Regions from separate parts of the Paenibacillus sp. KS1 genome, predicted to be linked through region 1. Evidence: predicted binding sites of a transcription regulator. Region 1 holds the regulator's gene; the other holds the start of a gene.
What was found. The regulator LexA, encoded in region 1, represses DNA repair genes until DNA is damaged. The targets are predictions, from matches to a motif close to CGAACATATGTTCG.
Positions count from the first base shown of each region.

Region 2: a site for LexA is predicted at 2,152-2,165, ahead of BBG47_RS01900 (Y-family DNA polymerase). Genes of this name have one in related genera too.

Region 1 is NZ_MAIS01000024.1:65,490-69,927, forward strand. Features, by position in the region: gene BBG47_RS10480 (HAD family hydrolase) at 1-90, opposite strand, end outside; gene BBG47_RS10485 (hypothetical protein) at 147-677, opposite strand; gene BBG47_RS10490 (DUF896 domain-containing protein) at 742-957, opposite strand; gene BBG47_RS10495 (LysM peptidoglycan-binding domain-containing protein) at 1,137-1,499, opposite strand; gene lexA (transcriptional repressor LexA) at 1,776-2,405, shown strand; gene BBG47_RS10505 (DUF817 domain-containing protein) at 2,910-3,728, shown strand; gene BBG47_RS10510 (LysE family translocator) at 3,788-4,420, opposite strand.
Region 2 is NZ_MAIS01000003.1:86,772-91,209, reverse strand. Features, by position in the region: gene BBG47_RS01910 (YhjD family protein) at 1-444, opposite strand, end outside; gene BBG47_RS01905 (DNA polymerase IV) at 441-1,709, opposite strand; gene BBG47_RS01900 (Y-family DNA polymerase) at 1,882-2,064, opposite strand; gene BBG47_RS01895 (SOS response-associated peptidase) at 2,377-3,108, shown strand; gene BBG47_RS01890 (DinB family protein) at 3,196-3,759, opposite strand; gene BBG47_RS01885 (helix-turn-helix transcriptional regulator) at 3,824-4,438, opposite strand, start outside.

The DNA of each region.
Region 1 (4,438 bases):
TTTACAAGTTGCAGCAAAAGCTTCCTCAACACAACGCTCATCCCATAACAAAGTATCATCCAGGTCGAACAGTACAGCACGAATAGCCAAGTTTCATCTCTCCCATCACAGCGACAATGATAACGAATCCTCTATATCGGATTTCTCTATTTTTTCGAGTCTTTCTTCGATGTATCTTCGAATTCAATCTTATGTTGATTTGCGAAGGAACGAAGACGTTCCCCCATTGCATTCGTATCATAACGATTCAGCACTCGCGAGAAAATCCAATTCGCACCTTTCCCCGTGTGTTCAATAACAACATAACCAGGTTGGATCGCAATTTTCTTCATATCCTTTGCAGACAGAGTACGGAGACGATTCCAGCGAATCGTAGATACCTCACCTGCTCCAACACGAAGAAATGGTCTTCTCAGGAATAATATAATCCCCAATCCGACGTAACACACGATTGTGATCCAATATAGAGTTGGATATTGATTGTCCGTAATGATACCGCCCAACAATCCATACATAATGGCGAAGGCGATTAAAGCGATTGGCATAATGAAGCTGCGTCCTTTAAACTCTTCGTGCGCAGGCTTGCCAGCAGCGAACGTCGGTTTGCCTTGCTTCATTCGCTGTTTGTTTAACTTTTCACTATTTTGACGGACTTTACGTTCCCAACTGCGAGACATGAATTCGCAACCCCCTGTATAGTAAACGAATAATGTGAATCCATCGTTATCGATGAAGGTTCATTTAATGAACGATCCCGTTCGATCCAGAGTTATCTGTTCCTTCTTCATCTTCTACATAGCGAATAGTGTCTAATTGATTGCGTACCTGCTTGCGGAATAGAACCAAATATTCCTCGCGCAGTTTCGCGCGTTCTTCCATTTCCTCATCGCTCAGCCCCACTGTCTTATGTTTGCGGGCCAATTCATTAATTCGTGCAATAAGCTTGTCGATATTCATCAGGTACCTCCATGTGTGTAAGCATATGTTCTACTTTGACATGGAGGTAACAGCTTGTCAAGCAAGCAGCAAGAAAGCTTTTATATCGCAAAAAAGAGGCCTCTTCGGGCCTCCAACCGTCTGCTCTTATGTATAGGAATGCAAAGCTTCTCAACCGTAAATTCGACAATGACCCCGACTCATCGGATCGGAACGAGCAATACTTCTCCTGCCGGTAAGATATCACCTTTCAATTGATTCATCTCAACGATTTCATATATAAACTGACGTGTATCCGTATGTTCTGGCTTATAAGAGGATGCAATCCCCCAGAGTGTATCTCCAGGCTGAACAAGTACGCGCTCCACAGCAGCTCCATTTACAATTTCCGTTTGGCTTTCATCCATGCCAAGCGCTTGAACAATGCTTCCACAAGTAATGAACAACAATACAATCAGGCTCATGATGAATCGAACACGTAAAGGAAACAAACGCTTCTTCTGAATAGGTTGTGAAGCTGTTGTCGACACCTTATAGATTGAACGATATGTTGTATACATCATAAATGAATCATCTCCCAAACACTTGTTCTGTTATCTTGTATAATTTAATCTAACACGAACACACGTTTGAGTCAATATTTTTTTAGAACGTTCGTTCCCCTCTTTATATTATCGAAAAATAAGCATTTAACCTCATTTAACTTTCTCTTGTTTCTCTCTCGTAATTTACGAACTTCTCACAATCTTTTTCTGCAGAATCTTTAGAACTTATGTTTGTACGAACGGAGGTTCTGTGGTATAATTTTGTCAAAAGAGTATTCATTGGAGTTGATACCCTTGTCTAAAATATCAAGTCGTCAACAAGCTATCCTTGATTTTATACGTGATGAAGTTCGAGCTAAAGGTTATCCGCCTTCTGTTCGTGAAATAGGCGAAGCCGTTGGTCTAGCATCCAGTTCCACTGTTCACGGTCATCTTGATCGACTCGAGAAGAAGGGATTCATTCGACGTGACCCTACGAAGCCTCGTGCTATTGAACTGCTTAGCCATGATCAATCTGAACGTTCAACAGACTTCTCTCGCTCCTTCGCACGCGTGCCGGTCGTTGGGAAAGTAACTGCAGGCGAGCCAATTACCGCAACAGAGAATATTGAAGATTACTTCCCTCTTCCTATGCATATGGTGGGAGATGACGAGAATGTATTTATGTTGTCGGTCATGGGTAATAGCATGATTGAGGCTGGTATACATAATGGCGACTTTGTCATCGTACGTCAGCAGCAGACTGCGAACAACGGTGATATCGTGGTAGCCATGACTGAAGAAGATGAAGCAACGGTTAAGACTTTCTATCGTGAGAAGGATCATATCCGCTTGCAGCCTGAGAATCCAACCTATGAACCGATTCGCTTACAGCATGTAACGATTCTGGGCAAAGTTATTGGTTTGTTCCGTGATTTTCATTAAGACATTACATTGATGCCTCGTTCTCTTCTTTTCATGAAGGGAGCGGGGCATTTTGCTTTCTCATTATTTCATATCATTTACTGAACAGTACCTGAACAATCTCATCTAGAAAAGAAGCAGTACCTTTCTTTTGCAGGAGTGGCCTTATGAACAAGACCGGGCATAACGATAACCCAATACGGAACACTTCTGTTTGCATCCATATTTGGCCTATTAAGTTGGAAGTTAAAATTAACGCTCTTTTCTATTCATAAAATTCGACTTCCTCTCCTTATCCTCATCGAAACAACTTCACCACCACTGTTCACTCTTTTGAACCCTGTTTTCGAGAGATTTATACCACATCGAATATATACACACATCAACTTTAGCAATAAATATTTATTGTATAACAATAATTTTTTATTGACTAAAAGCATGTATTTGAATAGGATAATACCTAATGATACACCTCGTATAACTGTTCAAAATTCATTTTTCACGAACACAAGGTAGGAGATAACTATGAATAACTTTTTCAAACTAAAATCATTCCTCAATTTTGGCTGGCACCAGGCAATGTCCTGCTTGTTCCCCGCTTATATTTTCGCGATGTTGGCACTCACGAAGGTCATTGACATTCCATTCATGCATCGCTATGATTTCCTATTGCTTGTTTGTATCTTGGCGCAGTTTCTAATGATCCGGTTTGGGATAGAAACAATGGATGAATGTAAAGTAATCTGTATGTTCCATTTCATCGGTCTTGCACTTGAAATATTTAAAATCCACATGGGATCATGGGGCTATCCGGAAGACGGTTGGTCTAAAATACTGGGTGTTCCTCTATATAGCGGATTTATGTACGCAAGTGTGGCAAGTTACTTATGTCAAGCGTGGCGACGACTGCAGGTCAAGGTAAATCGATACCCTTCTGCTTGGTTAACGATTCCGCTAGGTGCGGCGATTTACTTCAACTTCATGACTCATCACTTCATTTACGATTTGCGTTGGGTTTTGATGATTTTGCTATTCGTCATCTTCTTTAGAACCTACGTGGAATATACCGTATTAGGCGTGACACGAAGAATGCCGATTGTTCTGTCGTTCGTCTTAATCGGATTTTTTATATGGGTGGCTGAAAACATCGGGACTTTCTTGGGCGCATGGTATTATCCACATCAGACGAACGGCTGGAATCTCGTAAAGTGGGGAAAATTCAGCTCATGGTTTTTGCTTGTCATCGTTTCCTTCATGATCGTCGCCCATCTGAAGCATGTAAAAGGAGGACACTTCAAGAGAAATAGTCATACTCGCTTCAATGAGTCGACATTTCAGAAGTAAAACACAACCTTTTAAATACAAAAGCAAAAAACCTAGAACCCTAACAGCTCTAGGTTTTGTTACAGTATTCCTTGAATTGCTACTAAAAACTCATATAAGAAATACCCCGCGAACCCAAATAAAATCAGTCCTGCGATAATAGACATCCGCTTAATCATAGTCCGGCTCATGACTCTTCTCGTGACAGCCACAATGGCAAGCAACCCAACATCATGGAGGAGGATACCAGCTAATATTCCTGCACCTACGATTAGAAATTTTGCCGGTTGTGTCGTATCATACGAATCAGATAGCACCGCACCAAAAACGGAAATCCAAAACACAAGATTACCTGGCGATATAGCGACGAGCAGTCCATTTCGGTAGGAACTGAAAAATGATGCATTCGGTTTATCGCCAGTCAATGTAATGCCTTGATCCGAGTTTTTGATGGAATCATAGCCTAAATAAATTAAAAAGCATGCTCCGATAACCCACATAGGGATTTGAATAACAGGGATGGCAAGCACGGAAGCCAAGCCCATATATAAGGCAACGATTAATAAAAAATCAATGGTCATCCCACCTAATCCAACAGCCCAGCCATGCATAAATCCCTTTTTCATCCCTTGCTTTGTCATTTCAACGGTCATGGCACCTACAGGCATTGCAACGGCAAGCCCCGCTAGTAAATACGTGAAGAAAAGATTCAATTTCCAACACTACTTTCT
Region 2 (4,438 bases), on a different contig from region 1:
TCGAGCTAACCTTCTGCTTATCTCCATCTTCATGTACTCTTTCGTTATATGAAAGCTATCCTCATAGCCATGGTACGCATAGTGTAATATCATTGTACTATCATGCTTCTCTTCATCTACAATACGAATTTCTTTTCTCAACATCTCCTGTCTTCTTTTGGACAGGTCGGTAGAGATATCATTTGCAAGGATTTGAGCAGCCTTGGTATACAGAGATTTCAATGTCTCAGAGGATCCCTTCATTTCGTGAATTTTCTTAGTTACCATCGTACACATCACCGAAAGTAGAACATAATCGCGCATTAATTCAATATCTTCCCTCTTTGGCTGGTTTAACTCCCCGCTTGACGTATCACTATGCCTTCTCAACAGAGCCTCCCGATGTTGCGGTAACATCATCCGGCTGGACTCCCAAAGACCATTCTTCTCGAGCTTTTTACTCATTTATAATGCCCCCCGATTTTCAGGGATCTCTCTACCGCTTGACCTGCATAGGTAAGAGAAGAAGCTCTGATAATTGCCGCATTGCCATATCGATCCTTAATCATATCCGTCACCTTATCCAGCGCTCTAGCTCTGACTTGATCTTCAAAGAGCGTTAGTTGATACTGCTGGTCATCTTCCAATGTGCTTAGCATAACACCTACACGACGTACAGGCATTCGATCCCAATATTGATAAAAAATTCGCTTGACCATATCAAATACTTTATTTGTATGATTCGTCGGATCCGGCATTTTCATTTGGCGTGAGAATCCTGTGGGCGCTTCATACGGGCTGCACATGCAGCTTACGGTTACGACCCAGCCCATATACCCTTTTATCCGACAATCTCGGCAGACTTCCTCCGTCAACTCCAACAGGATGGTATCGATCTCCGTAGAATGCACATAATCTCTGGGCAGGGTCATCATGTGACCAATCGATTTGGGAGGTGTTTGAAATGTACCCGGTGTTACCGGACTATCATCCAAGCCGTTCGCAGTTCGCCACATCACCTCGGCATGAATATCCGACTGTTTGCCGAAACGGGCTCGAAATTTATTTTTGAGCTGAGGCAATGGAGTTCTCGCAATATCCCCAATCGTAACGATCCCTAGTTTCGCAAAATGCTTGCACATTCGAGATCCAACACCGAACATTTTATGAACGGGCTCTTTCCACAGCATGGTGGGAACGTCGGATGGATGCAAAGTAAAAATACCGCTTTTATTTTTTTTGGCCCAAATATCCGTTGCCGTCTTAGCCAATATTTTATTGGTACCGATGCCAATTCGAATCCGCACCCCTGTCTGGAGCATTACTCGTTTCTGGATTTCCTTCGCAATGGTGATTGGATCACCAAAAATGGATTGACTGGCTGTCACATCCAAAAATTGTTCGTCAATACTAAACACTTCAACTAAATCCGTAAACTCTTCATAAATCTGAGTAATCATCAATGAAACATCGATATAATGCTGCATACGAGGACGCATAATGATGAGATCGGGGCATTTCTTGAGTGCTTCACCCAACCGTTCGGCTGATGTCACACCAAAACTTTTAGCGATCGGGCACGCGGCCAGAATAATCCCTGAACGACGTGTAGGGTCACCAGCTACTGCTACTGCTTTATTTTGATATTCTGGATGGTCTGCTTTTTCTACACTTGCATAGAAGCTTTCGCAATCGGCCAAAAATATAACCCTTTCCCTTTTCTGACTCACATTAAGCCCTCCAATATTTATAAATCATATTACATACACAATCGTAAAATGAGAACGTATATTCTCATTATATTCCGAACGTACATTCGTTATGCAAGTAATAGGCTGCCCGTCACATCCAAATGCTGTTCATCCATACGAAGCTGAACAATAATAAGGTCTGGGCATTTCCCTATGGCTTCGCCAAAGCTGCTCTCCTGTTGTGAGGCCATACTTCTTGGCTATTGGATAAGCCTACAGTACGATGCCCGAAACAACGAGCAGGATCGCCCGCTACAATTAACGGACGATCCTTATATTCAGGGTGTGCATCCTTCTCCACACTCGCATAGAACGATTGACAATCTGCCAACATAATAACTCGTTCTCATGATTTATTCGGTTTGCCATCCATACACCCTTCACCCCACTGAGAACGTTTGTTCTTATATACTCAGAATACCGAACGTACATTCTCTTTTCAACAGGGAGATTTTGAAAATTCGGATCGAATGGCGTCGAGCAGGTGAGGATCTACTGCGGATTGCGTATAAATCCAAATTCACGCTGAATGTATGTAAAGTTTAAGTCGTTGCATGTGACTGAGGGATCACCTCACGGGAAGAAAGAGAATGTGGTATGATGGGGTCACCATAGGATAGAACGGACAAGAGAGGAGAAACGTAACGTGTGTGGCCGATATACATTAACCGTGACCATTGAACAGCTAATGGCGCATTATCTGCTTGATTCAGGAGCCCTCGTACCCTTCCATGAGCCGCGCTACAATATTGCGCCGAGCCAGCAAGTACCTGCCCTGATTCACGATGGAACGAAGCTGCGGCTTGGACCGCTTAAGTGGGGCCTCATTCCAGCTTGGGCGAAGGACGAGAAGTTCGCTGCACGAACAATTAATGCACGCGCCGAAACCGTTCGGGACAAGCCCGCCTTCCGCCTCCCATTCCAGCGGAAGCGGTGTGTTATACCAGCAGACAGCTTCTATGAATGGAAACGCAATCCAGATGGAACGAAGCAGCCTATGCGTATTAGACGCGCTGATGGTGGTATTTTCAATATGGCAGGATTATATGACACATGGGTCAAACCCAATGGGGAGAAAATCAGCACCTGTACGATCATCACGACGACTCCGAACGAGCTGATGGAGCCGATTCATGATCGAATGCCGGTTATTTTACCAGAGGATCAGCTGTCATTCTGGCTTGATCGCCGAATGACCGACACCGGGAAGCTTCAATCCGTTCTCCTTCCCTATCCGTCTAAGCTAATGGAGGCCTATCCAGTCAGCGCTAAGGTGGGGAATACACGAGTGGACGATCCCTCCTGTATCGAGCAGATAAGCGAGCAGCACCAAGAGGAGACACCAGACAGCGTCCCCCCTACCTTATTTACGCTATAAACCTATCGCTAGCATATAGCAGTATCACGCCATGCTCCTTCATCTCGCAATCGCGCACCTTAGAGCATCCGATACTCCGATGCTAATTCAATACGAGGCTGATGGAGTTCCCCGGAGAAATTCCGCCAGGCGTCCCCGCTGCAGAGCATGGTGACGGAAGTGCATATCCACAAGCAAGTACCATTCCATCGCACTCAAGTAGCCGAAGCCTGGATGCATCGTTCTATGATGCTCTGGAATCGAGGCAATAACAGGTTCAAGCTCGTTCATGCGTCGCAGTACTGCCTGCATGCCTTCTACAACCTCCTCCTTGCTGGCAGGCTGAGGTGGCGTATATTCTGGAGAGGCTGGCACCTTCACACGAATAGGAGGAATGCTCCCAGCCGCAAAGGCCATACTGCCCTGATGCGTCTTCTCCAACTGGTCATTGCCAGCTGCATCTACAGTCATGTCGCGGCACACTTCCACCTGACGGAGATGCATAAAGAGCGCAGAGCGGATCAAATGCATATAGACCTGCCCGAGAGACCACTCCTCCTCGCTTGGCTTACGTGTAATCTCCTCCATACTATAAAGATCAAGCTCCTGTACAACCTGCTTCACTGATTCCTCCAGGCTTAACAGTGACTGATGTGGGGTCATATTTGTCATTAGTAAAAGCTCCCTTCGAACGAATATACCCCTACTATACGCGAACGCTACTGACAACAGTATGTCAGTAGCGATTTAGCTGCTGCAATATTTTTTCTGCCTCAAAGCGGACAAGGGCTCTAAGCGACTCCGGTTCCAATACAACCGCTGCCGAACCCCACCCTAGAATCCAACCAAGCACATCTTCAGGTTGTCTCACTCGCAATGTCACAAGTGCCCCTTCTGGATGTTCCTCCATGGTATCGATAAAGAAATATCCCTGCTCCTTCACACGCTCAGCGGCAGCGGCGTGCAGAAGTACACGTACAAGGAGCTGGCGATCATCTGTCGGCTGATAAGACTGTAGGGAGAAGTCGGGCGGACGAGTGAATGATTCATCCAGCAGTTCTAAATCCTGTATGCGACTAAGTCGGAAATGTCTAAGTCCCTGTCTAAGATGACAATAAGCCACCATCGACCATGTTCCTTTGATATGCACAATCCCGTAGGGATCTACCTTGCGAACATGTTCTCTACGGCCATCGTCCCCTTGAACAGGCTTCACATAGCGGAAGCGCACACTTCGCTCCTCCATTACAGCACGCCGCAGCAGAGCAAGTCCTTCTGCATGCGCAGAATGGGCAATGAGCTTCAAGGAAGAGCGCATCCGTTCCGTATCCTGCCGTACCGATTGTGGCAT